Linked DNA regions of Rhodobacter capsulatus SB 1003. The protein of the gene in region 1 binds, or shares a complex with, the protein of each later gene. Links are inferred from orthologs where the notes say so. Each region holds a gene or a part of one and is shown in the gene's direction. Other genes may lie near its edges. The genes, in order: clpA and clpS.

The links.
Region 2: the proteins of clpA (region 1) and clpS are in contact, whole or in part, in a solved structure (PDB 1LZW), measured with the Escherichia coli proteins. The link is inferred for Rhodobacter capsulatus SB 1003 from one-to-one orthologs.

The regions. Positions count from the first base shown.
Region 1 is NC_014034.1:3,165,034-3,179,777, forward strand. The notes cover bases 593-3,636. They hold clpA (ATP-dependent Clp protease ATP-binding subunit ClpA), read left to right. Parts: upstream 593-975; coding sequence 976-3,297; downstream 3,298-3,636. Other genes in these bases: gloB (hydroxyacylglutathione hydrolase), read left to right, coding at 593-800; RCAP_RS14715 (M23 family metallopeptidase), read left to right, coding at 3,416-3,636. In the rest of the region: more of gloB, read left to right, coding at 30-592; more of RCAP_RS14715, read left to right, coding at 3,637-4,420; rpsD (30S ribosomal protein S4), read left to right, coding at 4,608-5,228; RCAP_RS14725 (hypothetical protein), read right to left, coding at 5,299-5,685; hisC (histidinol-phosphate transaminase), read left to right, coding at 5,915-7,006; RCAP_RS14735 (prephenate/arogenate dehydrogenase family protein), read left to right, coding at 7,003-7,932; RCAP_RS18680 (hypothetical protein), read right to left, coding at 8,183-8,443; RCAP_RS14745 (extensin-like domain-containing protein), read left to right, coding at 8,614-9,120; RCAP_RS14750 (DUF2125 domain-containing protein), read right to left, coding at 9,108-10,100; RCAP_RS14755 (gamma-glutamylcyclotransferase), read left to right, coding at 10,161-10,694; RCAP_RS14760 (motA/TolQ/ExbB proton channel family protein), read left to right, coding at 10,753-11,958; RCAP_RS14765 (peptidoglycan -binding protein), read left to right, coding at 11,960-13,228; RCAP_RS14770 (Hint domain-containing protein), read right to left, coding at 13,475-14,575; RCAP_RS14775 (lipid A deacylase LpxR family protein), read right to left, coding at 14,706-14,744. UniProt on the Escherichia coli protein: ATP-dependent specificity component of the ClpAP protease. It directs the protease to specific substrates. It has unfoldase activity. The primary function of the ClpA-ClpP complex appears to be the degradation of unfolded or abnormal proteins.
Region 2 is NC_014034.1:1,232,172-1,246,799, forward strand. Bases 4,144-7,071 are described here. They hold clpS (ATP-dependent Clp protease adapter ClpS), read left to right. Parts: upstream 4,144-5,394; coding sequence 5,395-5,748; downstream 5,749-7,071. Other genes in these bases: RCAP_RS05820 (D-alanyl-D-alanine carboxypeptidase family protein), read right to left, coding at 4,144-4,213; RCAP_RS05825 (HAD family hydrolase), read right to left, coding at 4,513-5,223; RCAP_RS05835 (class I SAM-dependent methyltransferase), read left to right, coding at 5,770-6,834; RCAP_RS05840 (lipoprotein), read right to left, coding at 6,853-7,071. Outside these bases: RCAP_RS05805 (nitrogen fixation protein FixH), read left to right, coding at 1-186; RCAP_RS05810 (cation-translocating P-type ATPase), read left to right, coding at 192-2,420; cbb3-type cytochrome oxidase assembly protein CcoS, read left to right, coding at 2,438-2,596; more of RCAP_RS05820, read right to left, coding at 2,696-4,143; more of RCAP_RS05840, read right to left, coding at 7,072-7,263; RCAP_RS05845 (DEAD/DEAH box helicase), read left to right, coding at 7,467-9,479; hemE (uroporphyrinogen decarboxylase), read right to left, coding at 9,551-10,585; hemC (hydroxymethylbilane synthase), read left to right, coding at 10,705-11,649; RCAP_RS05860 (FAD-binding oxidoreductase), read left to right, coding at 11,753-13,129; RCAP_RS05865 (MFS transporter), read left to right, coding at 13,169-14,371; RCAP_RS05870 (arylesterase), read right to left, coding at 14,408-14,628. UniProt on the Escherichia coli protein: Involved in the modulation of the specificity of the ClpAP-mediated ATP-dependent protein degradation.

The DNA.
Region 1 (14,744 bases):
TCAGGATAGCGAAAGATGCGCAAAAGGCCATGACCCTCGAACTGACCCCGATCCCCTGCCTGACCGACAATTACGCCTGGCTCTGGCACGACACCGCCACCGATACCGTGGTGGTGGTCGATGTCCCCGAGGCGGCCCCGGTGCTGAAGGTGCTGACCGACCGGCGCTGGCAGCTGCACCACATCCTGATCACCCATCACCACGCCGATCACATCGCGGGGGTCGAGGCGCTGGCGCAGGCGACCGGGGCCAAGGTGGCGGGGGCCGCGGCCGATGCCCACCGGCTGCCGCCGCTCGATCATCCGGTGGCCCCGGGCGACGTGCTGCATCTGGGGATGGAGGCCGCGCAGGTGATCGCGGCCGACGGCCATACGCTCGGCCATATCGCCTGGTATCTGCCCGGGGCGGGGCTGCTCTTTTCCGGCGACAGCCTGATGAGCTGGGGCTGCGGGCGTCTCTTCGAGGGGACCCCCGCGCAGATGTTCGACACGCTGACCCGTCTGGCCGCGCTGCCGCCCGAAACCCGGGTCTGTTCGGGGCATGAATACACCGCCGCGAACGGCCGGTTCGCGCTCAGCCTGGAACCGGGGAACGGTCGGCTGCACGACCGGATGGACCGGGTGACGGCCTTGCGGCTGGCCGGGGAACCCAGTTTGCCGGTGACTTTGGGCGAGGAACGGGCAACGAATCCCTTTTTGCGCGCCGATGACGCTGCGTTGCGCGCCGCGCTCGGCCTGCCCGGGGATGCCGCGCCGCTCGCCGTCTTCACCGCGGCGCGGGCGCGCAAGGACCGGTTCTGAAAGCACTTTCGCGCGCTGCCTGCGGATCGCGCGAAAGCCCGCCGCGCTGGTCAGTTTTGCAACAGAGCGGCGAGAGGTGGAAAAAACACGCGTCCGGGCCTTGAAGCGCGGCGAAATCCACCGAAACTTAATCACATGAGGCCAGTATCGGGAGACCCGAGGAAAGGAGCGCCGCATGCCTTCGTTTTCGACCACGCTCGAGCAAGCAATTCACGCCGCACTGGCGCTGGCCAACACGCGCAAACATGAACTGGCGACGCTCGAACATCTTCTGCTCGCGCTGATCGACGAGCCCGACGCCAGCCGCGTGATGCGCGCCTGCGGCGTCGATCTTGGCGAGTTGCGCACCACCCTGACCGAGTTCATCGACGATGATCTCTCGACGCTGATCACCGAAGTCGAAGGCTCGGAAGCCGTGCCGACCGCCGCCTTCCAGCGGGTGATCCAGCGCGCCGCGATCCATGTGCAAAGCTCGGGCCGGACCGAGGTGACGGGGGCGAATGTCCTTGTCGCGATCTTTGCGGAACGGGAATCGAACGCGGCCTTCTTCCTGCAGGAGCAGGACATGACCCGTTACGACGCGGTCAATTTCATCGCCCATGGCGTGGCCAAGGATCCGGCCTTCGGCGAAAGCCGTCCCGTCATCGGCGCCGAGGAGGAAACCGCCAAGGCCGAAGCCGCGCAACCGGGCGAGGCGAAGGAATCCGCGCTTGGCAAATACTGCGTGAACCTGAACCAGAAATCGCAAAAGGGTGACATCGACCCGCTGATCGGCCGCGCCGAAGAGGTGGAACGCTGCATTCAGGTGCTCTGCCGCCGCCGCAAGAACAACCCGCTTCTGGTGGGCGATCCGGGCGTGGGCAAGACCGCCATCGCCGAGGGTCTGGCGCTGAAGATCACCCGCGGCGAGACGCCCGACATCCTGGCCCGCTCGACGATCTATTCGCTCGACATGGGGGCGCTTCTGGCGGGCACCCGCTATCGCGGCGATTTCGAGGAACGGCTGAAAGCGGTGATGAAGGAGCTCGAGGATCACCCCGATGCGATCCTCTTCATCGACGAGATCCATACGGTGATCGGGGCGGGCGCCACTTCGGGCGGGGCGATGGATGCCTCGAACCTGCTCAAGCCCGCGCTGCAGGGCGGCAAGCTGCGCTGCATGGGCTCGACCACCTACAAGGAATTCCGTCAGCACTTCGAAAAGGACCGCGCGCTGAGCCGCCGGTTCCAGAAGATCGACGTGAACGAGCCCTCGGTCGGCGACAGCATCAAGATCCTGATGGGGCTGAAACCCTATTTCGAGGAACATCACGACGTGCGCTACACCAACGACGCGATCAAGTCGGCGGTGGAACTGGCGGCGCGCTACATCCATGACCGCAAGCTGCCCGACAAGGCGATCGACGTGATCGACGAGGCGGGGGCGGCGCAGCACCTGCTGCCCGACAGCAAGAAGCGCAAGACCTTGGGCGCGAAAGAGATCGAGGCCGTGGTGGCGAAGATCGCCCGCATCCCGCCGAAAAGCGTGTCGAAAGACGATGCCGCGATCCTGCGCGATCTGGAAAAGACGCTCAAGCGCGTGGTCTTCGGTCAGGACAAGGCGATCGAGACGCTGGCCTCGGCGATCAAGCTGGCCCGCGCCGGTCTGCGCGAGCCGGAAAAGCCGATCGGCAACTACCTGTTCGCGGGGCCGACCGGCGTCGGCAAGACCGAGGTGGCGAAACAGCTGGCCAATACGCTGGGGGTGGAGCTGCTGCGCTTCGACATGTCGGAATACATGGAGAAACACGCGGTCAGCCGTCTGATCGGCGCGCCTCCGGGCTATGTCGGCTTCGATCAGGGCGGGCTTCTGACCGATGGCGTCGATCAGCATCCGCATTGCGTGCTGCTGCTCGACGAGATCGAAAAGGCGCATTCGGACGTGTTCAACATCCTGCTGCAGGTGATGGACCACGGCAAGCTGACCGATCACAACGGCCGTCAGGTCGATTTCCGCAACGTGATCCTGATCATGACCTCGAACGCGGGGGCGGCGGAGCAGGCGAAATCGGCGATCGGCTTTGGCCGCGAACGCCGCGAGGGCGAGGATACGGCGGCAATCGAACGCACCTTCACGCCGGAATTCCGCAACCGTCTGGATGCGGTGGTCAGCTTCGCGCCGCTGCCGCGCGACACGATCCTGCAGGTGGTGGACAAGTTCGTGCTGCAGCTTGAAGCGCAGCTGATCGACCGCAACGTCCATATCGAGCTGACGCCCGAAGCCGCCGAATGGCTGGCGGTCAAGGGCTATGACGACAAGATGGGCGCGCGTCCGCTGGGCCGGGTCATTCAGGAGCACATCAAGAAACCCCTGGCGGAAGAACTTCTGTTCGGCCGCCTGATCAAGGGCGGTGTGGTCCGGGTGACGGTGCGTGACGATGCGATCGCGCTGGATGTCGAGGAACCGGGCAAACCGCGGCTGGCCGGGGCGAAACCGCGCCTGCTGCCCGCGGGCTGACCGGCGGCGGGGCCGCATCCGATCCGGCCCCCGGATCATGCGTGACCCCGACTCTATCGCCATGCTAGGCTTTTCAGGCGCTCCCTTGGGGGCGCCTGATCTTTTGGGGGATGTTGCGATGCCTCTGTTCCGCCCGCGACCTTGCGGCCGCCGCGCCCCTCTGCTGGCGCTGGCGCTCGGCCTGGCCGCCCTGCCCGGGGCCGTCCCGGCGCAGGACATCGTGCTGAAACAGCCGATCGCCTGCACCCTGGGCGAGACCTGTTACATCCAGCATTATGTCGATCACGGCCCCGGCCCGGAGCTGCGCGATTTCGGCTGCGGAACCGCGAGCTATCAGGGCCATGACGGCACCGACTTTGCCCTGCCGACCCTGGCCGCGATGGCGGCGGGCGTCGATGTTCTGGCCGCCGCGCCGGGCCGCGTCCGCGCCATCCGCGACGGCGAAGCCGATGGCGCCTTCGCCGCTGGGGCCGATGTCGCGGGCAAGGACTGCGGCAATGGCGTGCTGATCGAACATGGCGGCGGCTGGCAGACGCAATATTGCCACCTCAAACAGGGCTCGATCGCGGTGAAACCGGGCACGAAGATCGCCGCGGGCACCAGGCTTGGCCAGGTCGGCATGTCGGGCCGGGCCGAATTCCCGCATCTGCATCTGGCCCTGCGCCACGACGGCCTTGATGTCGATCCGTTCCAACCCGATCCCGCCGCCGCCTGCGACCCCGCGCCCCGCCGCACGCTCTGGCAGGACCCGCCCGCCTATGTCGGCGGCGGTCTTTTGCAGGCCGCGCTGAGCGATGCCCCGCCCGATTTCGCGGCGGTCAAGGCGGGCCTGACCGCAACTGACAGGCTTCCGGCCGATGCCCCCGCACTGGTGCTTTGGGCCTATGGCTACGACAGCCGCAAGGGCGATGTGGTGACGCTGACGATCACGGGCCCGGAGGGGTTCACCTTCACGCATGAAGAAGTGCTGGAAAGACCGCAGGCGCTGTTTTTCCGCTATGCGGGCAAGCGCGCCCCCGCGGGCGGCTTCGCCCCCGGCCGCTATGAGGCGACGGTCACCCAAAGCCGCGACGGTGCCGAAATCGGCCGCAAGGAAGCTTTCGTCATCCTTGCCGCGCCCTGACCGGCAAAACTGCCGCGGGGGCGTTGACTCTGCCCGCGGCCTCTGTATAAGCCCCCCATCCCGGCAGCGGCGACGCTTGCCGGGGCTTTCATTGGTGTTGGTGGACCCCGCAAGGGGAAGCCTGTCGCCCAAGGCCCAAAGCCGCGGGAAAGGACAACGCCCTTCACAGTCAAGAAGGAGATCAGCGATGACCAAACGCACCGCTGCCAAGTACAAGATCGACCGCCGCATGGGCGAAAACATCTGGGGCCGCGCCAAGTCGCCGCTGAACAAGCGTGACTACGGTCCGGGCCAGCACGGCCAGCGCCGCAAGAACAAGCTGTCGGACTTCGGCACCCAGCTGCGCGCCAAGCAGAAGCTCAAGGGCTACTACGGCGATCTGACCGAAAAACAATTCCGCAAGATCTATGGCGAAGCCGAACGCGTCAAGGGCGACACCGGTGAAAACCTGATCGGCCTGCTCGAGCGCCGTCTGGACGCCATCGTCTACCGCGCCAAATTCGTGCCGACGATCTTCGCCGCGCGTCAATTCGTGAACCACGGCCACGTCACGGTGAACGGCGCCCGCGTCAACATCGCCTCCTACCGCGTCAAGGAAGGCGACGTGATCGCCGTCCGTGACCGTTCGAAGCAACTCGCCATCGTCCTCGAAGCCGCCCAGTCGGGCGAGCGCGACGTGCCGGATTACCTCGAAGTGGACCACGGCAAGATGACCGCGACCTTCGTGCGCACCCCGGGCCTCAGCGACGTGCCCTATCCGGTGCACATGGAACCGAACCTGGTCGTCGAATTCTACGCGAAGAACTGATCCGGTTCTTTGCCTCCGAAACGAAAGGCCGCCCTTCGGGGCGGCCTTTTGCATGTCCGATCCGGGGGACTCAGCCGCCAAGCTGGATCCGGCGCCAAAGCGCACCGCCGCCCGAAAAATCGCCGCGGCGCAGATAGCTGGAATAGGACCCCTCGGCCAGCGCCTGCAGATAGCTTTGCATCGCCGGGGTGCTGGTCAGCTGCGGCCGCACGCGCGCCCCGGAATTCAGCGAAATCGCCTCGACCGAGCGCAGCACGGCCCGTTCGGTCGCGGCGCTCCAGTCGCCATCGGGATCGGCAAGATAAAGATCGACCGCGGCCAACTCGGCCTGCACCGCCACGCGGGTATCGACCGGCAGGGCATGAAAGGCGGCGCCCAGATCTCCGGCAAGGGCGGCGGATCCGAACGGCAGGCACAGGGCGGCAAGCAGCAGGGCAGGGAGAGAGGGGTGTTTCATCTGGACCTTCCAACATTTGCCGACCGGCCTCCTTTCGGCCCGAATTGTGGCAAGGGGCGGCGGCTGAGAGGGCAATATGCGGCTGATGTTCTAAAAATTTCCTAAAATTTGATCGGAGGCCTGCGGTCTGGCGGCATCACTGCCGCTTTCAGGCGTATTTGCGGTTGAAACAGCGCTTCCCATGCGGCTTTGCCCCGGCTATTGAGGCATCCAGGACAAGGACCTCATCATGACAGACCCGATCCGCCCCCAGCCCGGCATCCTCGACATCGCCCTTTACGAGGGCGGCGCTTCGCATGTGGCCGGCATCAGCGATGCGATCAAGCTCAGCTCGAACGAGAACCCGCACGGGGCCTCGGACCGGGCCAAGGAGGCGTTCTCGCGCACGGTGCACAAGCTGCACCGCTACCCTTCCACCGACCATGCCGCGCTGCGTCAGGCGATTGGCGACGTGCACGGGCTTGACCCCGCGCGGATCATCTGCGGCGTCGGTTCGGATGAAATCATCCGCATGATCGTCAACGCCTATGCCGGGCCGAAGGACGAGGTGGTGCACAGCGAACACGGCTTCCTGATGTATCGCATCGCCGCGCTGGGCGCGGGGGCGACGCCGGTTTCGGTGCCCGAACGCGAACGCACGCTGGATGTTGACGCGATCCTGAAGGCCTGCGGGAAAAAGACGAAGCTCGTCTTCATCGCCAATCCGAACAACCCGACCGGCACGATGGTCGGGCTGGCAGAGCTGGAACGGCTGGCCATGGGCATTCCGAAACAGGCGATGCTGATCATCGACAGCGCCTATGCGGAATATGTCGAGGGCTATGACGGCGGCGCAGACCTGGCCTCGCGGCTGCCCAACGTGATGATGACGCGCACCTTTTCCAAGATCTACGGGCTGGGCGGGCTGCGCATCGGCTGGGGTTACGGGCCGAAAGACATCATCGACGTGCTCAACCGCATCCGCGATCCGTTCAACCTCTCGACCTCGCAGCTGGAAACCGCCGAGGCCGCGGTGCGCGATCAGGATTGGGTGGTGCAATCGCGGTCGGAAAACGCCCGGCTGCGGCATTGGCTGTCGGAGGCCCTGGCCGAACGCGGCGTGCCCAATGACACCTCGATGGCGAATTTCGTGCTGGCGCGGTTCGGGTCCGAAGCCGAGGCCGAGGCCTGCGACGAATTCCTGAAAAAGGACGGGCTGATCGTGCGGCGCGTGGCCAGCTACGGGCTGCCGCATTGCCTGCGCATCACCGTGGGCGACGAACCCTCGTGCCGGCGCGTGGCGCATATGATCGGGCTGTTCAAGGCGGGCGCCTCGGCATGACACACTACAAGCGCGTCGCCCTGATCGGGCTGGGGCTGATCGCCTCCTCGATGGCGCATGCGATGCGCGAAAAGGGTCTGGCGGGCGAGATCATCGGCCATGCGAAATCGCCCGAGACCCGGGCGACAGCGCTGGAAATCGGCCTTTGCGACCGGGTTTTCGACACCGCCGCCGAAGCGGTCGAAGGCGCCGATCTGGTGGTGCTTTGCGTGCCCGTGGGCGCGATGGCGGCGATTGCCGCGGAAATCGCGCCGCATCTGGCGCCCGGCGCGACCGTGACCGATGTCGGCTCGGTGAAACAGGCGGTGGTCGAAGCCGTGGCCCCGCACATGCCCGATCATGTGCAGTTCATCCCCGGCCATCCCCTGGCCGGGACCGAACATTCCGGGCCGCGCTCGGGCTTTGCGACGCTTTTCGTCAACCGCTGGTGGCTGATCACGCCGCTCGCGGGCAACGACCCCGCGGCGGTGGCGCGGCTGAAGGGGTTCCTGACCGCGCTGGGCGCCAATGTCGACGAGATGGAGGTGGCCCGGCATGATCTGGTTCTGGCCGTCGTCTCGCATACGCCGCACCTGATCGCCTATACGATGGTGGGCGTGGCCGATCACCTGCGCCGGGTGACGCAGGAAGAGGTGATCAAATATTCCGCCTCGGGCTTTCGCGATTTCACCCGCATCGCGGCCTCGGATCCGACGATGTGGCGCGACGTGTTCCTGACCAACAAGGAAGCGACGCTCGACATTCTGGGCCGCTTCACCGAGGAACTGTTCATGCTGCAACGCGCCATCCGCATGGGTGACGGGCAGATGCTGTTCGACTATTTCACCGAGACCCGCGCCATCCGCCGCGGCATCATCGAGGCCGGTCAGGACACCGCCGCCCCCGATTTCGGCCGCGTGCCGCCGCCGAAGGCGGAGACGCGCTGATGCGCCGCCCCCGGAGCCTTGCGCTGGCGCTGATCACGGCGCTGGCGTGCGGTCCCGTTGCCGCCGACCCCCTGACAACCTCGCCGCTGCCCCGGCCCCGGCCCGCGGCGGCCGCGCCCGCGCAACCGCCCGCCGCCCCCAAGGCCACGCCGGGCGGGGTGGCGCTGCCCGCAAGCTCCGGGCAATCGCCGATCGAGAGGCCGCAGCCCGCCGGGACCGATCCTGCCGCCGATCCTGCCCTTTCGGGCCGTCACCCGCTGCCGCGCCCGGCCGCGATCCGCGCGACCGCCCCGGCCGAAAGCCTGCCGCCGCCCGCCGATCCGCGGCTGGCCGGGGCGCGGCCGAAACCCCGGCCCGCCGGGCTGGCGCCCCTGCCCCCCGCCGAGGCCGATCCCGTGCCGCAGGCCGATCCGCGGCTGGCGGGCCACCGCCCGAAACCGCGCCCCGAGACCCTCGCCGTCCGGCCCCCGCCGGAAGAGGCGCCCCCGGTCGCCTCGGCCGCGCCGGTCACGCCCGCCCCCGCCCCCACCACTCCCGCAGCCCGGAAGCCGCCGCCGGGCGGCGTGCTGTCGCGCCTTTTCGGCCGCCGCGCAAGCGCAAGCCCCCGCCCCGGAAGCGCCCGCGCCCGAAGCCCCTCCGGCCCGCAGGGCCGAGCCCGGCCTGCGCGGGTCGGTCTGCGGCGTGCCCGGCCTGATCGGGCAGGAGCTGCCGCCGATCGGCAATGGCGGGCGCGGCTCGGGCTGCGGCATCGCCGAACCGGTGCGGATCACCTCGGTTTCCGGCCTCAAGCTCTCGCAGCCGATGACGGTCGATTGCGCCACCGCCACCGCCTTCAAGCGCTGGGTCGATCGCGGCATCGTTCCGGCGGTGGGCGGCAAGGGCGGCGGCGTGGCGAAACTGGATGTCGGCCCCGGCTATGTCTGCCGTCCGCGCAACAACCAGCGCGGCGCGAAACTGTCGGAACACGGCCGCGGCAAGGCGATCGACCTGATGGGGCTGGTGCTGCGCAACGGCCAGAGCCTGGATGTCGAGCGGGGCTGGAAAAGCCAGCCGCGGATCTTCCGGGCGATCCATGCCGCGGCCTGCGGCCCCTTTGGCACGGTGCTGGGGCCCAAGGCCGACCGCTACCATCAGGACCACATCCATGTGGACACCCAGCGCTACCGCTCGGGCACCTACTGCCGCTGAGGCAGCCGCGGCGCCGGACCCAGCGGGATCGCCGCAAGGCTCATCCGGCCGTTCGCAAAGGACAGCGGCAGAAGCACCGACCCGTCCGGGCTTTGCCGCGCCAGATACTCGCCCATCGCCGCCAGCATCGGCTTGCGCTCGGGCGGCACCAGCCCCGCGGCAAGGCCCAGATCAAGCCAGACCGGAAAATCGGCAAGCGCAATCGTCAGCGTGCCCTCGGGCCAGCCATCGGGGGTGACGCTCAACCGCCCCGAAACGCCGATCCGGTGCCCGCCCCACAGCAGATCCGCCCGGCGCAGATCCAGCGCCGTCAGCGCCACGGGCCCGGCGGAGAGCAGCGCCGGCGGCTGCGCCAGCGCCACCCCGGCCTCCAGCGCGATCCGGTCGAGCCGGTCCGGCAAGGGCGTCGCCAGCCCGGCCTGACGGCTGAGCGCCCCCGCCAGACCGGGCGGCAGGGCCGGGGCGACGATCGCCCCCGTCAGCTGCAGGAGGCGCGGATCATCGGTCGGCCGCAGGGTCAGATCGACGCTTTCAGCCGCCAGCGAGGGCGCCTTGGCCGCCGCAAGCTGCAGCGCGGGGCTGTCCATCCGCAGCGTGATCCCGGCCAGCGGCAGATCCGCCCCCGGGGCCGCCGCAACCGTCAGCGCCGCCGCCGCGCCGGTCAGCGCAAAGGGCAGGCCCTGCAGCGTGACCCGCTGCGGCAGGGGCAGATCCAGCGTCCAGGCCAGCGGGTTCCAGACCGGCGCCGTCACCGTCGCCCGCTCCAGCGCCAGAACCGGCCTGCCCGCCTCGGCCAGCCAGGGCGCCTCGATCTGCACGCCGATCCGGGCCGGAAAACCCCGGGCGGAGACCTGCGCCGCCCCGGCGGTCTCGGACCCGGCCAGCGTCCTGCGCAGCCAGGCCGCCATCCCCTGCCCCGCGCCCCAATCGGCCGCGAGAACACACCCCGCCAGAACCACGCCCCAGACCCAGACCCGCATCGCAGCCTCTTTCCAAATCCCGGCCTTCCTTTTATCCCCCGGGATCAGGGAGGGCCAGCCATGCCCGAGGCGCTTTGGATTTTCGGCTACGGATCGCTGATCTGGGACCCCGGCTTCACCCCGGCCGAGGCCTGCCCGGCGCGGCTTGACGGCTGGCACCGCAGCTTTTGCATGCATTCGATCCATTTTCGCGGCACGCCCGCGGCGCCGGGTCTGGTGCTGGCGCTGGATGCCGCGCCCGGCGCCGCCTGCCGCGGCCTTGCGCTGCGCGCCCCCGCGGCCGAGGCCCCCCGCATCCTGGCCGAGATCCGCGCCCGCGAACTGGTCTCTGACGCCTATCTGGAACGCGCGCTGCCGGTGACGCTTTCGGACGGGCGGCAGGTCACCGCGATCACCTATGTGATCGACCGCGCCGGGCCGCAATATTGCGCGCTCGATTTCGAGACCCAGGCGCACACCATCGCCCGGGCCCATGGCGCCCGCGGTCCGAACCGGGATTACCTGTTCAACACCGCCGCGCATCTGGCCGATCTGGGCCTTGCCGATCCCGATCTCGAGGCGCTGGCCGCAAGGGTGCGTGAGCTTCTGGCTTGAGGCTTGGCAGGGGGGCGCGCGCGGCCTATCCTTCCCGCAACGAGTAGAGAGGCAGAGCATGCGCGCACCGGTCCGGGTCCAACCCCCGCAGTTTTCGCAACCCGTCCGACAGATCGTCTCGATGCTGGCGGTGCTGGGGCTGGTGGCCGCGGGCGGGTTCTTTGCCTATGCCCGCATCTATCCGATCTTCCAGACCAATCCGCTGCTGAATGGCCTGATCGGCGGGGTCTTCGTGCTGGGCGTGCTGGGCTGTTTCTGGCAGGTGGTGCAGCTGGTGAAAGCGGTCAGCTGGATCGAGAGCTTCGCCGCCGACCGCCCCGGACGGCCGATGTATCGCCCGCCGCAGATGCTGGTGCCGCTGGCCGCCCTTCTGGGCCGCGGCGGGGCAAGCCGCACCATCGCGACGACCGCCGCCCGCTCGATCCTCGATTCGGTGGCGGCGCGGATCGACGAGGCCCGCGACATCACCCGCTACCTGTCGAACCTTTTGATTTTCCTGGGTCTTCTGGGCACGTTCTACGGCCTTGCCACCACCGTCCCGGGCGTCGTCGACACGATCCGCGCGCTGGCCCCGCAACAGGGCGAGCCCGCCACCGCGGTCTTTGCCCGGCTGATGACCGGGCTTGAGGGCCAGCTCGGCGGCATGGGCACGGCCTTTTCCTCCTCGCTGCTCGGCCTTGCCGGATCGCTGGTCGTGGGCCTGCTCGAGCTTTTCGCCACGCATGGGCAGAACCGCTTTTACGGCGAGCTGGAGGACTGGATTTCCTCGATCACGCGGCTGAGCTTCGCCTCGGCCGAGACCGAGGGCGCGGGCGAGGCCTCGGCGGTGGCGGGGGTGCTTGACCACATGGCCGAGCAGATGGACGCGCTGCAGACGCTTTTCATCCGCGCCGAACAGGCGCGCAGCCAGACCGAGACGCGGCTGGCGCAGCTGACGCAGGGCTTTGGCGATCTGGCGCAGAAACTGGGCGCCGAGATCGAGAGCCGCGCCGGGCAGGCCGAGGCTTTGGCGCGGATGGCCGAGGGGCAGGAGCGGCTGATCGCGGCGCTGGACCGGCTGGCCGACCAAGGCGCCGCCGACCGCGATGCGGCGATGGATGTGGATGCGGAAATGCGGATGCGGCTGCGCTCGATCGATCTGCAGATGTCGCGGATGCTGGAGGAAATGTCTGCCGGGCGGCAGGAAAGCATGGCCGATCTGCGCAATGATTTCGCGGCCCTGACGCGGGCGCTCATGGTCCGTGCCCGCGGCGGGGAGGGCTGAGATGGCGCTCTCGGGCCACCGCGGGCAGCGCTTTGCCACCACGAATGTCTGGCCCGGCTTCGTCGATGCGATGGGCGCGCTGCTGATGGTGCTGATCTTCGTTTTGTCGATCTTCATGATCGTGCAATCGATGCTGCGCGACACGATCACCACGAAGGATCATGAGCTGGACGCGCTCTCGGCGCAGGTCGCGGGGCTGGCGCAGGCGCTGTCGCTGGAACAGGCGCAGACCGAGGCGCTGACCGGACGGCTGGAGGCTGCGGGGGCGCGGATCACCGCCTTCGAGGCGCAGGTGGCGGGGCTTCTGGCCGAGAAGACGGCGCAGGCGGCGGTGATTGCGGACCTGCAGGGCGATCTGAAAACCTCGGATGCGGCCTTGGCCTCGGCGCGGTTGCAGCTTGATGCGGCGCGCAAAAAGGCCGAGGAGACGCTGACGCTTCTGGCCGCGGCCGAGGCGGCGCGAAAGGATCTGCAGGGCAGGCTGGAGGTGCAGCTGAGCGAGGCCGAAAAGCAGGCGGCGCTGAAGGCCGTGGCGGAAAAGACCCTGACCGAGACCCGGGCAGAAAGCGATCGCAAGGCGGAACAGGTGGCGCGGCTCAATCAGCAGGTGGCGGCTTTGCGCGGGCAGCTGGCGGATCTGCAAGCGGTTCTGGACGAGGCCAAGGCGAGGGATACGGAGGCCAAGGTGCAGGTCGAGGCGCTGGGAAGCCAGCTGAATTCGGCGCTGGCGCAGGTGGCGGCGGAACAGAAACGCCGCGCCGCGCTGGAGGAGGAGGCGCGCAGGAAGGCCGAGGCCGAGGCGAAGGATCTGGCGCGGTATCGGTCGGAATTCTTCGGCCGGATGTCGCAGTTGCTGGACGGGCGCGCGGGCGTGCGGGTGGTGGGCGACCGGTTCGTCTTCTCGTCCGAGGTGCTGTTTCAGCCCGGTTCGGCTGATCTGTCGCCCGAGGGACAGGCGCAGATTTCGCGCGTGGCCGAGACGTTCCGCGAATTGGCGGCCGAGATCCCGCCGGAAATCGACTGGCTGCTGGAGGTGGACGGTTTCACCGATGACACGCCGCTCTCGGGTCAGGGCGAATTCAAGGACAATTGGGAACTGTCGCAGGCCCGCGCGCTGTCGGTGGTGAAATATCTGATCGAGGCGCAGGGCTTTGCGCCGAAACGGCTGGCGGCGGCGGGCTTTGGCGAATTCCGCCCGGTGGCGGCGGGCAAAAGCCCCGAGGCCCGGGCGCAGAACCGCCGCATCGAGCTGAAGCTGACGGAACGGTAAACTCATCGCTCCTGCCGCGGCTTGCCATGACCGAGGCCATCGCCGAGGTCACGCGCGGCATTGGCCCCATGCCAGCCGGGGGCCCAAAGGCCGCCGGCCAGCGCCCGCCCCGCCCATGGCGGGCGCTTCTCGCCCGCCGGGCCGGGCGTCGGCCTGTGTCGCGCTTGGGGAAACGGTCTTGCCACGGGCCTTGCACAGGCGGGCGGGAAACGCGGATCGCGTTTCCTTTTCGCCCGAAACCGTCGCTCAGGCCGCCAGATCGTGGCGCAGGATCGCCGCTTCCGAGGCGCTCAGCATGCGCCGCGCGAAAGGCCCGTAGGTCATCGGATCGGCCTCGATCCCGGGGCACAGCCGCAACAGCGCCTGTCGCTGATCCTCGGCGATGCTCTCGACCTCGGTCGCGGCGGGGTGGAAGCTTTCGGTCTCGACCCCGTTCGCCCGGATCACCTGATGGCGCGCGAACAGCAGGTGCAGATAGGTGACCTCGGGCAGCCGGGTCGCGACCCGCACCGCGGCGTCATCGACCAGATCGCAGGCCTGCACCAGCACCTCGGGCTCGTTGAACAGCGCCCGCGCCGCGGCACCGCGCACCAGCACCCGATGCTGCGGCGAGACCAGCAGATCGGCCGCGGGGCGCAGCAGACCAGGCGCCCCCGCCCGCAGCCGCACCGCCCCAAGTCGCACCGCCCCAAGTCGCACTGGGCGCAGATGCGGCAGCGCGTAAAGCCGGGCCCCGCTCATCCGCCGCGATCCGATCCACAAAATCTCCTGCGGGCCGTCATCACGGGTCGAGACCCGGTCGCCGGGCCGCAGCGCCTCGACCGGGCGCGGCCCGGCGGGCGTGTCGATCAGCGTTCCCGGCGTGAAACAGATCACCCCGGGCGCGGCCAGACGCAGCCCCGCCGGGCGCGGATCGACGCGGCTTTCGACCAGCCACAGATCGGTGTCGCGCGGCGGCAGGCCGCCCGCGAACATCAAAAGACGCGCCCGCGCCGCGGGCAGTTCGATCAGCGTGATGTCATAGGCGCGGATCCCGTCGGTGACGGCAAAGCTTTGATCGGGAAGCTCGGGCAGATCGGCACGGGCGCGAAAGGCGGCGCCGTCGCCACCCTCGATCGCCACGCCCAGAAGGCGGCGCACCACCCGGGCGGCGCGCTGGCGCAGCGCCTCGCTGCCCTCGGCCCCGCTCAGGATCAGCAGGTCGGTGGGGCCATCGACCCGCACCGCCTCGCCGCTCCAGCGCCAGCAGGCGCCGGTTGCAAGGCTCTCGACCGGGGCGCCCGCGGCGCCGTCGATCTCGGTCTGGTCCCACGCGATCACGAAGGTGCCCAGATAGCCCGGCTTCATTGCCTGTATGTCCTGCCTCGTTTTATGGACCCTTCGATCCTTGATTAAGCAAAACCTAACATGGGTGATTCGCCTTGTGAATCCCCCATTTTGACCCAGATCAAGGAAAGGACGATCTGGCGCGAAAAAGTCAAAAGCGCAGCCGCAGCCGAACCGAGCCGACCAGCTG
Region 2 (14,628 bases), 1.9 Mb from region 1 along the record:
CTCGAGGTTCTGGTCGGCCGCACCACCATGGCGGCCGAGGACCGGACCCCGCAGATGACCCGGACCGACGGCGTTTATTCCGCGCCCCTCAGCCTTGCCCCCGGGGCCTGGCTGATCCACCTTTCTGCCACATCCGCGGACGGGGTGCTGTTCCGGCAGCGCCTCGATTTCTTCGTCGAAGGCTGAGCCCAATGACCGCTGCCCCCCTTGCGTCGGTGGCCCCCCCTGCGGGGGTCACCGAAGATCACCTCTCCGCTTCCGCCTGCCCGGCCTGCCTGGCCGCCCCCTCGGCCGAGGATCTGGCGAAATCGGGCGATATCAAGGGGGCGCGGATCATGCTCTCGCTGCCCACCGCCCATTGCGCGGTCTGCATCACCGATGTCGAACGCGAGATGGAGGCGCAGCCCGGTGTGCGCTCGGCGCGGGTGAACCTGACGCTGAAACGCGTTTCGGTCGATGCCGAGGCGGGGGTCAGCGCCGAGACGCTGGTCGAGGCGCTGGCCAAAATCGGCTACGAGGCCTATGAACTTGACCCCGGCATGCTCTCGGCCACGGAAACCGACAAGCGCGGCCGGGATCTTCTGATGCGGATCGGCGTCGCCGGTTTCGCGATGATGAACATCATGCTTCTGTCGATCGCGGTCTGGTCGGGCGCCGAGGCCGCGACGCGCGACATGTTCCACTGGATTTCCGCCGCCATCGCGCTGCCGACCGTGGTCTTCGTCGGCCAGCCCTTCTTCGCCTCGGCCTGGGGCGGGCTGAAACACGGCCGCGTCAACATGGATGTGCCGATCTCGCTGGCGCTGATCCTCGCCTCCTCGATCTCGATCTTCGAGACGATGCACCATGGCCATCACGCCTATTTCGACGCGGCGGTGATGCTGTCCTTCTTCCTGCTAGTCGGCCGCTACCTTGACTACCGCACCCGCGCCGTGGCGCGCTCGGCGGCCGAGGAACTGGCAGCGCTGGAAGTGCCGCGCGCGCATCTTCTGCGCGAGGGCGTCGAGACGATCGTGCCGGTGGCCGATCTGAAGCCGGGCGATCTGATCCGGGTGCGCCCGGGCGGCCGCATCCCGGCCGATGGCGAGGTGACTTCGGGCACCTCGGAAACCGACCGCTCGCTTCTGACCGGGGAAACCCTGCCGGTCTATGTGGGCCCGGGCACGATGCTCTCGGCGGGCGAGGTGAACCTGACCGGGCCTTTGACGCTGCGCGTCACCGCGGCGGGCAAGGACAGCTCGCTGCACCGGATGGCGGATCTGGTGGCGATGGCCGAAAGCGCCAAGACCCGTTACACGACCCTGGCCGAACGCGCCGCGCGGGCCTATTCGCCGTTGGTGCATGCGCTCTCTTTCTCGGCCTTCGGCTACTGGATGTGGGCCACGGGCGGCGATCTGCGCTTTGCCGTCAACATCTCGGCCGCCGTGCTGATCATCACCTGTCCCTGCGCGCTGGGGCTGGCCGTGCCTGCGGTGATCACCGCGGCGTCGGGCAAGCTGTTCCGCAAGGGGCTTCTGATCAAGGACGGCACCGCGCTGGAACGTCTGGCCGAGGTGGACACGGTGGTTTTCGACAAGACCGGCACGCTGACGATGGGGGCGCCGGTTCTGGAAGGGCTCGACACGATCGAGGAGGAAACTCTCTCCGTTGCGGCGGCGCTGGCGCAGGCCTCCTCGCATCCGCTGGCGCGGGCGCTGGTGGCCGCGGCCGAGGCGCGGGACATCCGCCCCGTCGTGCTCGATGATCTGCGCGAGGTGCCCGGCTTCGGCATCGAGGGGCGGCTGGGGGCGCTTGCGCTGCGGCTGGGCCGGGCCGACTGGGTCGGCGCCGCGCCCTGCGACAGCACCGCCACGCATCTGCGTCTGGGCGCGGCCGAGCCGGTCACCTTCCGCTTTTCGGATCACCTGCGTCTGGGCGCGGCCGAGGCGGTGGCGCTTCTGACCGCGCAGGGCAAGCGGGTGCTGATGGTCTCGGGCGATGTCGAGACGGCGGTTTCGGCGCTGGCGGGCAAGCTTGGCATCACCGAATGGCATTCGGGCGCGCTGCCCGCGGAAAAGGCCGCGCTGGTCGCCGATCTGATGGGGCAGGGGCGGCGCGTGCTGATGGTGGGCGACGGGCTCAACGACACCGCGGCGCTCGCTGCGGCGCATGTCTCGATCTCGCCCGCCTCGGCGCTCGATGCCGCGCGCACGGCCTCGGACATCGTGCTTCTGGGCGCCGATCTGGCGCCGGTGGGCGACGCCCTGCGCATCGCCGGACAGGCGCGGCGCCGCATCAAGGAGAATTTCGTGATCTCCGCCGCCTATAACGTCGTCGCCGTGCCGCTGGCGCTGGTGGGCCTTGCCACGCCCCTTGCGGCGGCCTTGGCGATGTCGACCTCGTCGATTACAGTGTCGCTGAACTCGATGCGGCTGAAATAGCCCGAACGGAGCCCAAGATGTCGGTCCTGACCTATCTGATCCCGATCTCGCTGTTTCTGGGCGGTTTCGGCCTTGTCGCCTTCCTGTGGTCGCTGCGCGCCCGGCAATATGACGACCCGAAGGGCGATGCCGAACGGATCCTGTCGGGCAAATACGACGACCGCCCGAAAAGCTGACCCCGCGGAAAGGGGCGTATTTGCACCAAGAAGAAACCCGGACCTCTTTTCAGGGATCCGGGTTTCTTCTTGGCAAAAATACGCTCTTGTCGCGGGTGGTTACGGCCCGATCACCGAACAATCGACCGCGCGGGCGGCCAGACGGGCGCAGGCCAGATCGGCGTCGCCGCGGCTGAGGCCCACAAAGAGCGCGTCATAGCCCGATTTGCGGGTCGCGACCTTGCGCAGCCCCTGCGACAGCGCCGTGCTTTCCATCAGCGCGGTTTTCAGCAGCACCTGTTCGGCGGCATATTGCGACGGATATTTGCCCAGGCTGATGCCCCAGTTGCGCCCGCCCGAGGAAGAGGCACGGGCGACGACCTCGCGCTTGCCTTCGGGCATCGGCGCGGGGGGCGTCAGCGCGGCGAGAATCACCGTGTCATTGCGCGGCACCTGCGCCGAGGCGCCAAGCGCCAGGGTTTCGGGCTGCGCGGTGGCGGTCTGGATGAAGACCGGACCCGAAGGATCGGTGTCGCCCTGTGCCTCGACGGTTTCGTCGGCGGGCTCGATCATCGCCAGGGTTTCGGGTTGCGGCGCGGTGACCTGCTCCAGCGGCGCGGCTTCGGGGGCCGGTTCGGGCGCGGCGGCGGCGAGCTGCACCGGCGCTTCCTCCGGTTCGGGCGTCGCGGCGGCGGTGGCCGGGCGGGCCTGCGGGCGCGGGCTGCGGGCCAGGCCTGCAAGTTCAAGCGCCTCGGGGGCGGCGGCGCGGGCGGCGACGGTGGCGGCCCCGGCGGCGGCGGCGGCCAGTTTCACCGCCTCCTCGTCGCCGTCTTCGGCCTCCTGCGCGGCCTCGACCTGCGGCCCGGCGATGTCGCTTTCGGCATTGGCCATCAGCATCGGCGGCTCGGGCTTTTGCGCATTGACCTTGCCGGGGGCGCGCTCAAACCCCAGGTCCATCAGCTCGGCCATCTTCGAGTTGCGCGCCGCGGGCGAGGTGCCGCCGAAGATCGTCGCGATGATGCGCTTGTTGCCGCGCTGCGCCGAGGCGGTCAGGTTGAAGCCCGCGGGCACGGTATAGCCGGTCTTGATGCCGTCGGCGCCGTCGTAGGCGTCCAGAAAGCGGCGGTTGGTATTGGCCACATGGGCGATGCCCGCATCCGCGGTCCGGCGCGAGAACAGGTTGTAATACTGGGGAAAATCGTAAAGCAGGTGGCGGCCGAGGATCGACATGTCATGCGCGGTCGACAGATGCCCCGCCTTCGTCAGCCCGTTGGCGTTCTTGAAAGTGGTGTTCTTCATGCCAAGCGCCTTGGCGGTGCGGTTCATCCGCGCCGCGAAATGCGCCTCGTCGCCCTCGAGGAAATCGCCGATCGCCGCGGCAGCATCGTTGGCCGATTTGATCGCCGCGCCGCGGATCAGATAGCGCAGGGCGATCTTTTGTCCGGTGCGCAGCCCCAGCCGCGAGGGCGCCTGACCGGCCGCATTGGCCGAGACCGTGACCATCGTGTCAAGGCTCGCCTCGCCCGATTCGATCGCCTGAAAGGCGATGTAGAGCGTCATCATCTTGGTCAGAGAGGCCGGGTGAAGCCGGGTGTCGGCGTTCTTTTCGTAAAGAACCTCGCCGGTGCGCGCGTCCATCACATAGGCTGCAAACGGTGCCGCCGAGAGCGCCACCGGAAGAACAGCCAAGAATATTGCCAAAAGCCCCGAACGGCCCCAGTGCGTCAGCCTGGTCACGATAACTGCCCTTACTGCCTCTATGTACCCCGTTGTGGTCTGGGGCTTGGCGGCAAGATTAGCACGGCTTCCCGGTGCTGAAAACCACGAAGATTCAAAGGCTTCAACTGAGGCGTTCGTGCAACGCAGGGCTGAATTTCGTCAACATGTTGGGGTGGCGGCCGGGTCGCGGCCCAGAGCTTGTGGTGATCCGTCGCGGATCAGCCCGCCGCGCCCGCCGCAATCGCGGCGACAAGCCCCGCCAGCCCGCCCAGATCCGGCAGCGCCGCAAAGCGCGGATGCGCCGCGGGCGGGGTAGCATGTTCCAGCGCCCAGGTCATCTCGTGCGGCACATGCACGCCCCAGCCGCCCGCCTCGAGCATCGGCAGCACGTCGGATTTCAGCGAATTGCCCACCATCAGCCCCTGATCCGCGCCGGTGCCATGGCGCGCGAAGACCGCGCGATAGGTCTCGGGCCGCTTGTCCGAGACGATCTCGACCGCGTCGAAAAGATCGCCCAGGCCCGATTGCGCCAGCTTGCGTTCCTGATCGAGCAGATCGCCCTTGGTCACCAGCACCAGCCGGTAGCGGTCCGACAGCGCCTCCACCGCCTCGCGGGCATGGGGCAGGATCTCGATCGGATGCGCCAGCATCTCGCGCCCGGCGGCCAGGATCTCGCCGATCACCGCGGCGGGGACGCGGCCCGCGCTGACCTCGATCGCGGTCTCGATCATCGACAGCGTGAAGCCCTTGACGCCAAAGCCATAGGCGCCGACGTTGCGACGCTCGGCGGCGAGCAGGCGCTGTTCCAGCTGCGCCACCTCGGCGTGATCGGCCAGCAGGTCGTGAAACCGCGCCTGGGTCAGGCGGAAGAACCGCTCGTTGTGCCAAAGCGTGTCATCGGCGTCAAAGCCGATCGTGGTCAGGGTCATCGGGGCTCTCCTTGCGGCCAAACTGACGCCGGGGTGCGCTGTTGGCAAGATGCGCCGCACTGGCTTTTCTTGCCGCGCCATGGTCCTATATTGAACCCCGGATCCACGATTCCCTGCGATCATGGATATTTGACACCGATTCGACCCTTTCGACACTGCGGAGGACTGCCCGTGCTTGACCCCCTATACCTCAGCGCCCCTCGCGCCGGAGACGGCGAGGGGGATGGCGCGGGCGAGGCCGGACTTGCGGTCAAGACCGCCCCGCGCACGGCCCGGCCGCCGATGTACAAGGTCATGCTGCTGAACGACGATTACACGCCGATGGAATTCGTCGTGCATATTCTGGAACGCTTCTTCGGCATGACCCATGCCCAGGCCTTCGAAATCATGCTGACCGTGCACAAGAAGGGGCTGGCCGTCGTCGGCGTCTATTCCTTCGAGGTGGCCGAGACCAAGGTCTCGCAGGTGATGGATTTTTCCCGCCGCCATCAGCACCCGCTGCAATGCACCATGGAAAAGGAGTGAGGGGGGCACCCCTCCGATCTGATGAGCCATCCCCGTCTGTCGCTGGCGCTTGAGGCGCCCGAAGCTTTGCCGCCCGAGGGGCGGATCGTCGTTTACCGTCCCACCGCCGAGACCGACCTCTCCGATCTGCCAAAGGACCGGCTGCAGCTGGTGCAGGGCTTCCGGCCCGATCACGACGCGCTGGCCGCGCGCGGCTTTGCCGTTGCCGCCGCGACCGGGGAGCGCGGCTTTGCCGCCGCCGTGGTCTTCGTGCCGCGCGCCAAGGCCGAGGCGCGGGCGCTGCTGGCCGAGGCGGCGGCGCGGGTGGTGCCGGGCGGGCCGATCTGGGTGGACGGGCTGAAGACTGACGGCATCGACTCGCTGCTGAAAGACCTGCGCGGGCTGGTGCCGATCACCGATCCGATCGCCAAGGCGCATGGCAAGATCCTGTCCTTTGCCGCCGCGCCGGGGGCGCTGGCGGGCTGGGAGGCGCGGCCGCTGCAGCCCGCGCCCGGCTTCACCACGCTGCCCGGGGTGTTTTCGGCCGATGGCATCGACCGCGGCTCGGCGCTGCTGGCCGCCTGCCTGCCCGAGACGCTGCCCGCAAGGGTGGTCGATCTGGGCGCGGGCTGGGGCTGGCTTGCGGCGCAGGTTCTGGCGCGCAAGGGGGTGGAGGCGGTCGATCTGGTCGAGGCGGAACATGCCGCGCTCGACTGCGCCAAACGCAACCTGACCGATCCGCGGGCGCGGTTTCACTGGGCCGATGCGACCCGGGTGAAGCTTGACGCCCGGCCGCTGGCGGTGGTGATGAACCCGCCCTTTCACACCTCCCGCGCCGCCGATCCGGGGCTGGGGCTGGCCTTCATCCGCGCCGCGGCGGGGCTCTTGTCGCTCTCGGGGACGCTCTGGATGGTGGCGAACCGGCACCTGCCCTATGAGGCGGCCTTGCGCGACTGTTTCCACGAGGTCGAGGAGCTCACCCCGCCCGGCGGCCGCGACGGCGCCTTCCGGGTGATCCGGGCCGAGCGTCCGATCGCGCATGCGACGAAACCGGAAAAGCCCGCACCCGAAACCGCCGCGCGCCGGGTGGTGCGGCGGCGGCGCTGACAGCTGGCGCGAGGTGGCCTATTCCTCGGGATAGGCCGCCTTGCAGGCGCGGATCGCGGCATTGGCGGCGGGGGTCAGCTCGTCGATCTTGTCGCGCAGCCCGTCGCGCTTGCGCCGTTCCGAGACCGGATCGATCGCCACTTCGCGGGTGCGGGTGACGGTGTAATCTTCCAGGCACATGCGCGGTTTCTCGATCACCGTGCCATTGCCGCGCCGGATCACGTCGGTGCCGCATTGTTCCCAGCGCGTCATCGGCACGTCGTAATCCTCATAGGCATAGCCGCGCGCCAGATTGCCCTCGATCTCGTCAAGCATGTCCTGCAGATGTCGGATCTCGCGGGTTTCGCGGTTGATGCATTGTTCCTGCGGCGTGCCGCAGCCGGTCAGAACACCGACGCCCAGAATACCGAACCCGATCAGCTTGCGCATGGAACCCTCCGTTTGCGGCATTCTTGCGCCCGGCGCGCAAAAAGGCAACCGGAGAGGGGGCTGCTGCCCCCCCGGCTGCGCCCCCCCGGGATATTTGCACCAGGGTGAACGGGCGATATTTGCCGTGACGGCAGAACGGGGCTTTCCTTTCGGGCGGATTGGGCGTATGGGCTTCGCTTTGATTGTAGCGAAAGCCCCCCCATATGACCGACTTCCCCCATCTTCCCGCGGCGCTTGCCGAGGCTCTGTCCGCGCGGGGCTATGATGCCCTGACGCCCGTTCAGGACGCGGTGACGCGCCCCGAGCTGGCCGGACGGGATCTCCTCGTCTCGGCGCAGACGGGGTCGGGCAAGACGGTGGCCTTCGGGCTGGCGATCTCGGCCGAGTTGCTGGGCGAAAACGGCATCTCGCCTTACCCGGATCTGCCGCGCGCGCTGGTGGTGGCGCCGACGCGCGAATTGGCCGTGCAGGTCAGCCGCGAGCTGAGCTGGCTTTACGAAAAGGCCGGGGCGGTGATCACCGGCGCCGTCGGCGGCATGGATGCCCGGGCCGAACGTCGGGCGCTGGAACGCGGCGCGCATATCGTTGTGGGCACGCCCGGGCGGATCTGCGATCACATCCGCCGCGGGGCGCTGGATCTGTCGGCGCTCTCGGCCGTCGTCTTGGACGAGGCCGACGAGATGCTCGACATGGGCTTTCGCGAAGATCTGGAATTCATTCTGGAATCCGCCCCCGAGGGGCGCCGGACGCTGATGTTTTCGGCGACCGTCCCGCGCGAGATCGAACGTCTGGCGCAGACCTTCCAGCGCGAGGCGGAGCGGATTTCCACCGTGTCCTCGCGCGAGAGCCATGCCGATATCGACTATCGCGGCGTGCTGGTGGACCGCTCTGACCGTGAAAATGCCATCGTCAACCTGCTGCGCCTGCACGAGGCGGAACGCGCCATCGTCTTCTGCTCGACCCGGGCGGCGGTGACGCATCTGACCGGCAAGCTTCTGAACCGGGGCTTCTCGGTCGTGGCGCTCTCGGGCGAGCTGACGCAGGACGAACGCTCGCGCGCGCTGCAGATGATGCGCGACGGCCGGGCGCGGGTCTGCATCGCCACCGACGTTGCCGCGCGCGGCATCGACCTTCCGGGGCTGGAGCTGGTGATTCACGCCGATCTGCCGATGAACCGCGAGGGGCTGTTGCACCGTTCGGGCCGCACCGGCCGGGCCGGGCGCAAGGGGCTTTCGGCCATTGTCGTGCCGCTGAACGTGCGCGCCAAGGCCGAGCGGCTTCTGCGCGAGGCGCAGGTTTCGGTGACCTGGGAAGGGGCGCCGACGCCCGAGGATATTCTGGCCCGCGATCAGGAACGTCTGCTGACGGAACCGGCGCTGACCGAGCCCGCGACGGCCGAGGAATTCGACGCCATCGCCCGGCTTTTGGAAACGCATGAGCCGAAGCAGCTCGCCGCCGCCGTGCTGCGCCATTTCCGCGCCGCCCGCACCGCGCCCGAGGATGTGATCCCGGTCAGCGTGGGCGAGGGGCCGAAGCCCCGCGCGCGCGAGGAATTCGGGGCTGCGCGCTGGTATCGGCTCTCGATGGGCCATGACCAATGGGTGGACCCGAAATGGCTGTTGCCGATGCTGTGCCGCGCGGGCGATCTGACCCGGCGCGACATCGGGATGATCCGGGTGATGCAGGATCAGACCTTCGTGCAGATCCATGAATCGATGGCCGACCGTTTCGAAGCGGGTCTGGGCGCCGATCGGGTGATGGAAGGCAAATGCACGGTCGAAAACCTGCCGGGCATGCCCGAGGGCCTCGACCGTCCGGCGCCGAAGCCCGACCGCTGGAGCAAGACCGGCGATCGCAAGCCCTATGAGAAGAAACCCTATGCCCCGCGCGGCAGCTATGGCGACAAACCGGCGCCGAAGCCGCATCGCAAGGGCCCGCCGCGCGAAGAGGGGGCCGAACGCGCGCCGCGGTTTGAAAAGACCGAGCGTTTCGAGAAATCCGACCGCGCCGAGCGCCCGGCCCATCCGGCCCGCAAGCCTGCGGGCGACGCGCCCGCGCCGAAACCCCGCAAGGCCGCCCCCTGGGCCCGCGAAGGCGGCCACGGTGCCGCCGCGAAAGAGGGCAAACCGGCGCCGAAATACGGCGCGAAAAGCTTTGCCAAGCCCGGCGCGAAACCCGCGGGCAAGCCCGGCCCGAAAAAACCGCGCAGCTTCTGAACCGCTGCGCCAGATAAGCAAAGGGGGCCTCGCGGCCCCCTTTTTCTTGGTTCAAATACGCCCTTGCGCGCTCAGCCCTTGCGGATGGTTTCCATCAGGAGCGTGACATTGTCCGGGTTCGCCTCGGGCGTGATGCCATGGCCGAGGTTGAAGATATGCGGCCCGTTCTTGAACGCGGCGACGACCTTTTTCGTCGCTTCCACAAGCTCTTGGCCGCCGGTCACCATGTAGGACGGGTCCAGGTTGCCCTGCACGCAGGTCTTGCCCTTTTGCACGTTTTCCGCCGCCCAGTCCGGCGAGACCGAATTGTCGATGGCGACGCAATCCGCCCCGGTCTTTTCGGCAAAACCGATGTAGCCCTGGCCCGCCTCGCGCGGGAAGGCGATGACCGGCAGGCCGGGGAAGCGGCGCTTCATCTCGGCGGTGATGACGCGGGCGGGTTCGACCGCGAAATCCTCGAAATCCTGGCCCTTGAGCGAACCGGCCCAGCTGTCGAACAGCTTGACGACTTCGCAGCCCGCCTCGACCTGTTTCGACAGGTATTCGATCGTCGCCACGGTCACCGCGTCGATCAGCGCCGAAAACGCCGCCCGGTCGGTGTCCTTGAACTTGTGCGCCGCCGCCTGATCCTTGGAGCCGCGGCCCGCGATCATGTAGGTGGCCACGGTCCAGGGCATGCCCGCAAAGCCGATGAAAGTGGTTTCCTTCGGCAGCTCGCGCGACAGGATCTTGCAGGTCTCATAGACCGGGGCGAGCTTGTCGTGGATGTCGTCCTTGCCCTTGAGGCCCTTGACGCCCTCCATCGAGGTCACGGTGGACATCCGCGGCCCTTCCCCGGTTTCAAACCACAGATCAAGGCCAAGCGCCTGCGGCAAAAGCAGGATGTCGGCGAAAAGGATCGCGGCGTCGAACCCATAACGGCGGATCGGCTGCAGCGTCACTTCGGCAGCAAGGTCCGGCGTGTAGCACAGGCTGAGGAAATCGCCCGCCTGCGCGCGGGTGGCGCGGTATTCCGGCAGGTAGCGGCCCGCCTGCCGCATCAGCCACACCGGCGGCGTGGGAAGAACTTCGCCCTTGAGGGCGCGCAGGATCGTCTTGTCGGTCATTTGGAGGGCCTCCTTCTTGCCCCTTAACAGCGTCCCCTGCGGCTGAATGTCAAGCACTGTTGACACTTGTAAAGCTTGCGCGGGCAATCTGACGCGGTTATGCCAAGCGCATGGAACAGATGCCCTCGCCCAACGCCCCGCTGAAGATCGGCACCCGCGGCAGCCCTCTGGCGCTCGCGCAAGCCTTTGAGACCCGCTCGCGGCTCATGGCCGCGTTCGATCTGCCCGAAGAGGCCTTCGAGATCGTCGTGATCAAGACCTCGGGCGACAATGCGGCGCTGATCGCCGCCGACAAGCCTTTGAAAGAGGTGGGGGGCAAGGGCCTTTTCACCAAGGAAATCGAAGAGGCGATGCTGGCGGGCTCGATCGACATCGCCGTGCATTCGATGAAGGACATGCCGACGCTTCAGCCCGAGGGGCTGATCCTCGATTGCTACCTGCCGCGCGAAGACACCCGCGACGCCTTCGTTTCGATGAAATACAATTCGCTCGCCGAGCTGCCCGAGGGCGCGGTGGTGGGCACCTCCAGCTTGCGCCGTCGCGCCCAGCTTGCCGCGCGTCGCCCCGATCTGAAGATGGTCGAATTCCGCGGCAACGTGCAGACGCGGATGAAGAAACTGGGCGAAGGCGTGGCCGATGCCACCTTCCTTGCGCTGGCCGGTCTGAACCGTCTGGGCATGTCCGAAGTGGCGAAATCCGCGATCGAGCCCGAGGACATGCTGCCCGCCGTGGCGCAGGGCTGCATCGGGATCGAACGCCGCGAGGCCGACACCCGGGCCAAGATGCTGCTCGATGCGATCCATCACGCGCCTTCGGGCCTGCGGCTGGCCTGCGAACGCAGCTTCCTGCTGACGCTCGACGGCTCCTGCGAGACCCCGATCGGCGGTCTTTCGGTGCTGGAAGGCGATCAGATCTGGCTGCGCGGCGAGATCCTGCGTCCCGATGGCTCCGAGACGATCACCGGCGAGATCCGCGGCCCGGCCGCCGATGGCGTGGCGCTGGGGGCGGAGCTGGCGAAACAATTGCTGGCCAAGGCGCCCGCGGATTTCTTCTGCTGGCGGTAAGCCTGCCGCGCCCGCGCGAAGGGCGTATTTGGGCCAAGAAGAAACCAATGCCGTTTCTTCTTGGTGCAAATACGCGAAAGCGCGGCCTGAGCCGGGGGATCCGATGGATCTTCTTGACCGACTGAGCGATCTTCTCGGCCCTGCGCAGGTTCTGCGCGGGGCCGAAGCTTTGGCCTATGGCCGCGAATGGACCGGGCATTATGTCTGGGAACCGCTGGCCGTCGTCCGCCCCGGCACCACCGAGGAGGTGGCCGCGGTCCTGCGTCTGGCGCATCAGACCGGCACGCCGGTCGTGCCCCTTGGCGGCAATACCGGGCTGAACGGGGGCACCTTCGCGCCCGGTGCGCTGATGCTCTCGCTCTCCCGCATGAACCGCATCCGCGATCTGAACCCCGCCGCGCGGACGGTGGTGGCCGAGGCCGGGGTGGTTCTGGAAACCTTGCAGGATCTTGCCGCCGCGCAGGGGCTGGCCTTTCCGCTGAGTTTCGGCGCCAAGGGCTCGGCGATGGTGGGGGGATTTCTCTCGACCAATGCGGGCGGCTCGAACGTGCTGCGCTACGGCTCGGCCCGGGCCCTGTGTCTGGGGCTCGAAGTGGTTCTGGCCGATGGCCGGATCTGGCACGGGCTGACGGGCCTGCACAAGGACAACACCGGCTACGATCTGCGCGATCTGATCATCGGGGCCGAGGGGACGCTTGGCGTCATCACCGCTGCCGTGCTGAAACTGGTGCCCGCGCCCGGGGCCTATGCGACGGCGCTGGTCGGGCTTGACAGCCTGTCCGAGGCGCTCGCGCTGCTCAACACCGTGCAATCCGGCACGGGCGGCGCGGTCGAGGCCTTCGAATTCATGCCCGATCGTTACATGGCGCGGCTTTCCCGGCTGAAACCGGCGCTGGCCTGTCCCTATGCGCCCCGCCCGGTCAATCTGCTGATCGAGACCGCGACCACCGTGCCCGGCGCCGATCCCGGTGCCGCGCTGGAAGCCCTGCTTGGCGCGGCGATGGAGGCGGGGCAGATCGCCGAGGCGGTGATTGCCCAATCCGCCAGCCAGCGCCGCAAGCTGTGGGAGATGCGCGAATCGGCGGCCGAGATCACCTTCACCACGCCCGATATCGTCGATTGCGACATCGCCCTGCCGCTGGACCGGCTTGAGAACTTTCTGGCCCGGATGACGCCTGCGCTGGCCGAGCTCGACCCCGGCGCCGAGGAATTGGTGATCGCGCATCTGGGCGATGGCAACATCCATTACACCGCCTACCCCTCGCGCCCCGATCCCGTGCTGGCGCAGGCGATCCGGGCCCGGGTCAGCACCGAGGCGGTCGCCCTGGGCGGCAGTTTCAGTGCCGAACACGGAGTGGGGATTTCGAAGCGCGCGACGATGGCGGCGCACAAGGACCCGGTGGCCCTGCAGATGATGGCCGCGATCAAGGCGGCGCTGGACCCCAAGGGCATCCTCAACCCCGGCAAGGTGCTGCCTTAGGGGGTTGAGAATCGCCTCTGCCAGGCGCATCAGGCCCCCATGTCCCTTGCCGCCCCCTTCCGCCCGATCCTGCGCGACCGCACCCTGATGCTGGCCGCCTGCCTTCTGGTCCTGTTCGGCGCCCATGCGGCGACGATCGCGCCCTATGTGTCCTCGCTTGCGGTCAAGGTCTTCGGCCTTTCCGATCACGCCTTTTCGGCGCTGCTGATCCTGGCCTCGCTGGTCGCCGTCGCCACCTCGGTCGGTTTCGGCATCCTCGCTGATCAGCGCGCCAACCGCCGCGCCATCGCGCTGACGACGGTGACGGCGCTGACGCTGGGCACGGCGCTGATGGCGCTGGCCCCCGCCACCCCCGCCTTCGTGCTGGCGCATGCGCTGTTGCTGCCGATCTCAAGCGCCATCTTCGGGCAGATCTTCGCGCTGGCCCGTCTGGCCGCCACCACCCAGCCCGAGGCCGACCGGCCCGCCGTCCTTTCCACCCTGCGCGCGCTTTTCGCGCTGCCCTGGGTCGTGGTGCTGCCGATCTGGTCGGTGGTGTTTCAGGGCACGACGCCGCTCACCGCGATCTATCCGGTCTGCCTGGTGCTGGCGGCGCTGATGCTGGGGCTGACCGCATGGCTTTGGCCCCGCGACGGCGCAACCCATTGGGAAGACATCCCTTCTGGCCTTTCGTTCCGCGAGGCGCTGACCGAAATCGCCCATCCCCGCGTGCTGATCCGGGTTCTGGCCCTTGGCACGATCAACGGCGCGGTGATGCTTTACATGGTCGTCGTCGGGCTGGTCTTTGCGGGCATTCCCTTTCGCGGCGCCTCTGACACCGCGCTTTATGCGGGGATCATGGCCGGGCTCGAGGTGCCCTTCATGCTGGCGCTGCCCTTTGTTGCGACCAGGGTCAAGCGCACCCATCTGATCGCGCTGGGCACATTTCTCTACGCCGTCCATCTGGCGGGCATCCCGCTTCTGGCCGAGACCCCCGCCGTCTGGGCGCTGACGCTGTCAGGCGCGATCGGCGGCGCCATCGTGCTGACGCAACCCATGGCCTATCTGCAGGATCTGATGGCCGAGCGCCCGGGCGCGGGCGCCTCGCTGATGGCGCTGCAAAAACTGGCGGGCGATGCCTTTTCCGCCACCTGCTTCGCCCTTGGCACCGGCCTTGGCGGCTATGGCCTTGCCGCCTTTCTGGGCGCGGCCCTGTCCCTCCTTGGCGCCGCGCTGCTGATCGGGCTTGACCGAAACCGCTGACTTTTTCTTGGCCCAAATACGCCCTTTCCCCGAAAGTCAGGGCGCAGGCTTCACCCGCTCCAGCAGCTCCAGCACTTTCGGCCCCAAGGCGTCGACGACCAGCCCCACCCCCCTGGCCGAGGGATGGATGTTGTCGGCCTGCATCAGCCCCTCGGCCGCGCGCGCCTCCGGCGTCTTGGCGGCGATCGGCGCCAGCAGATCGGGCACCACCACCGCACCGTATTTCGCCCCCAGCTCCGGCCAGATCGCATCGTAAC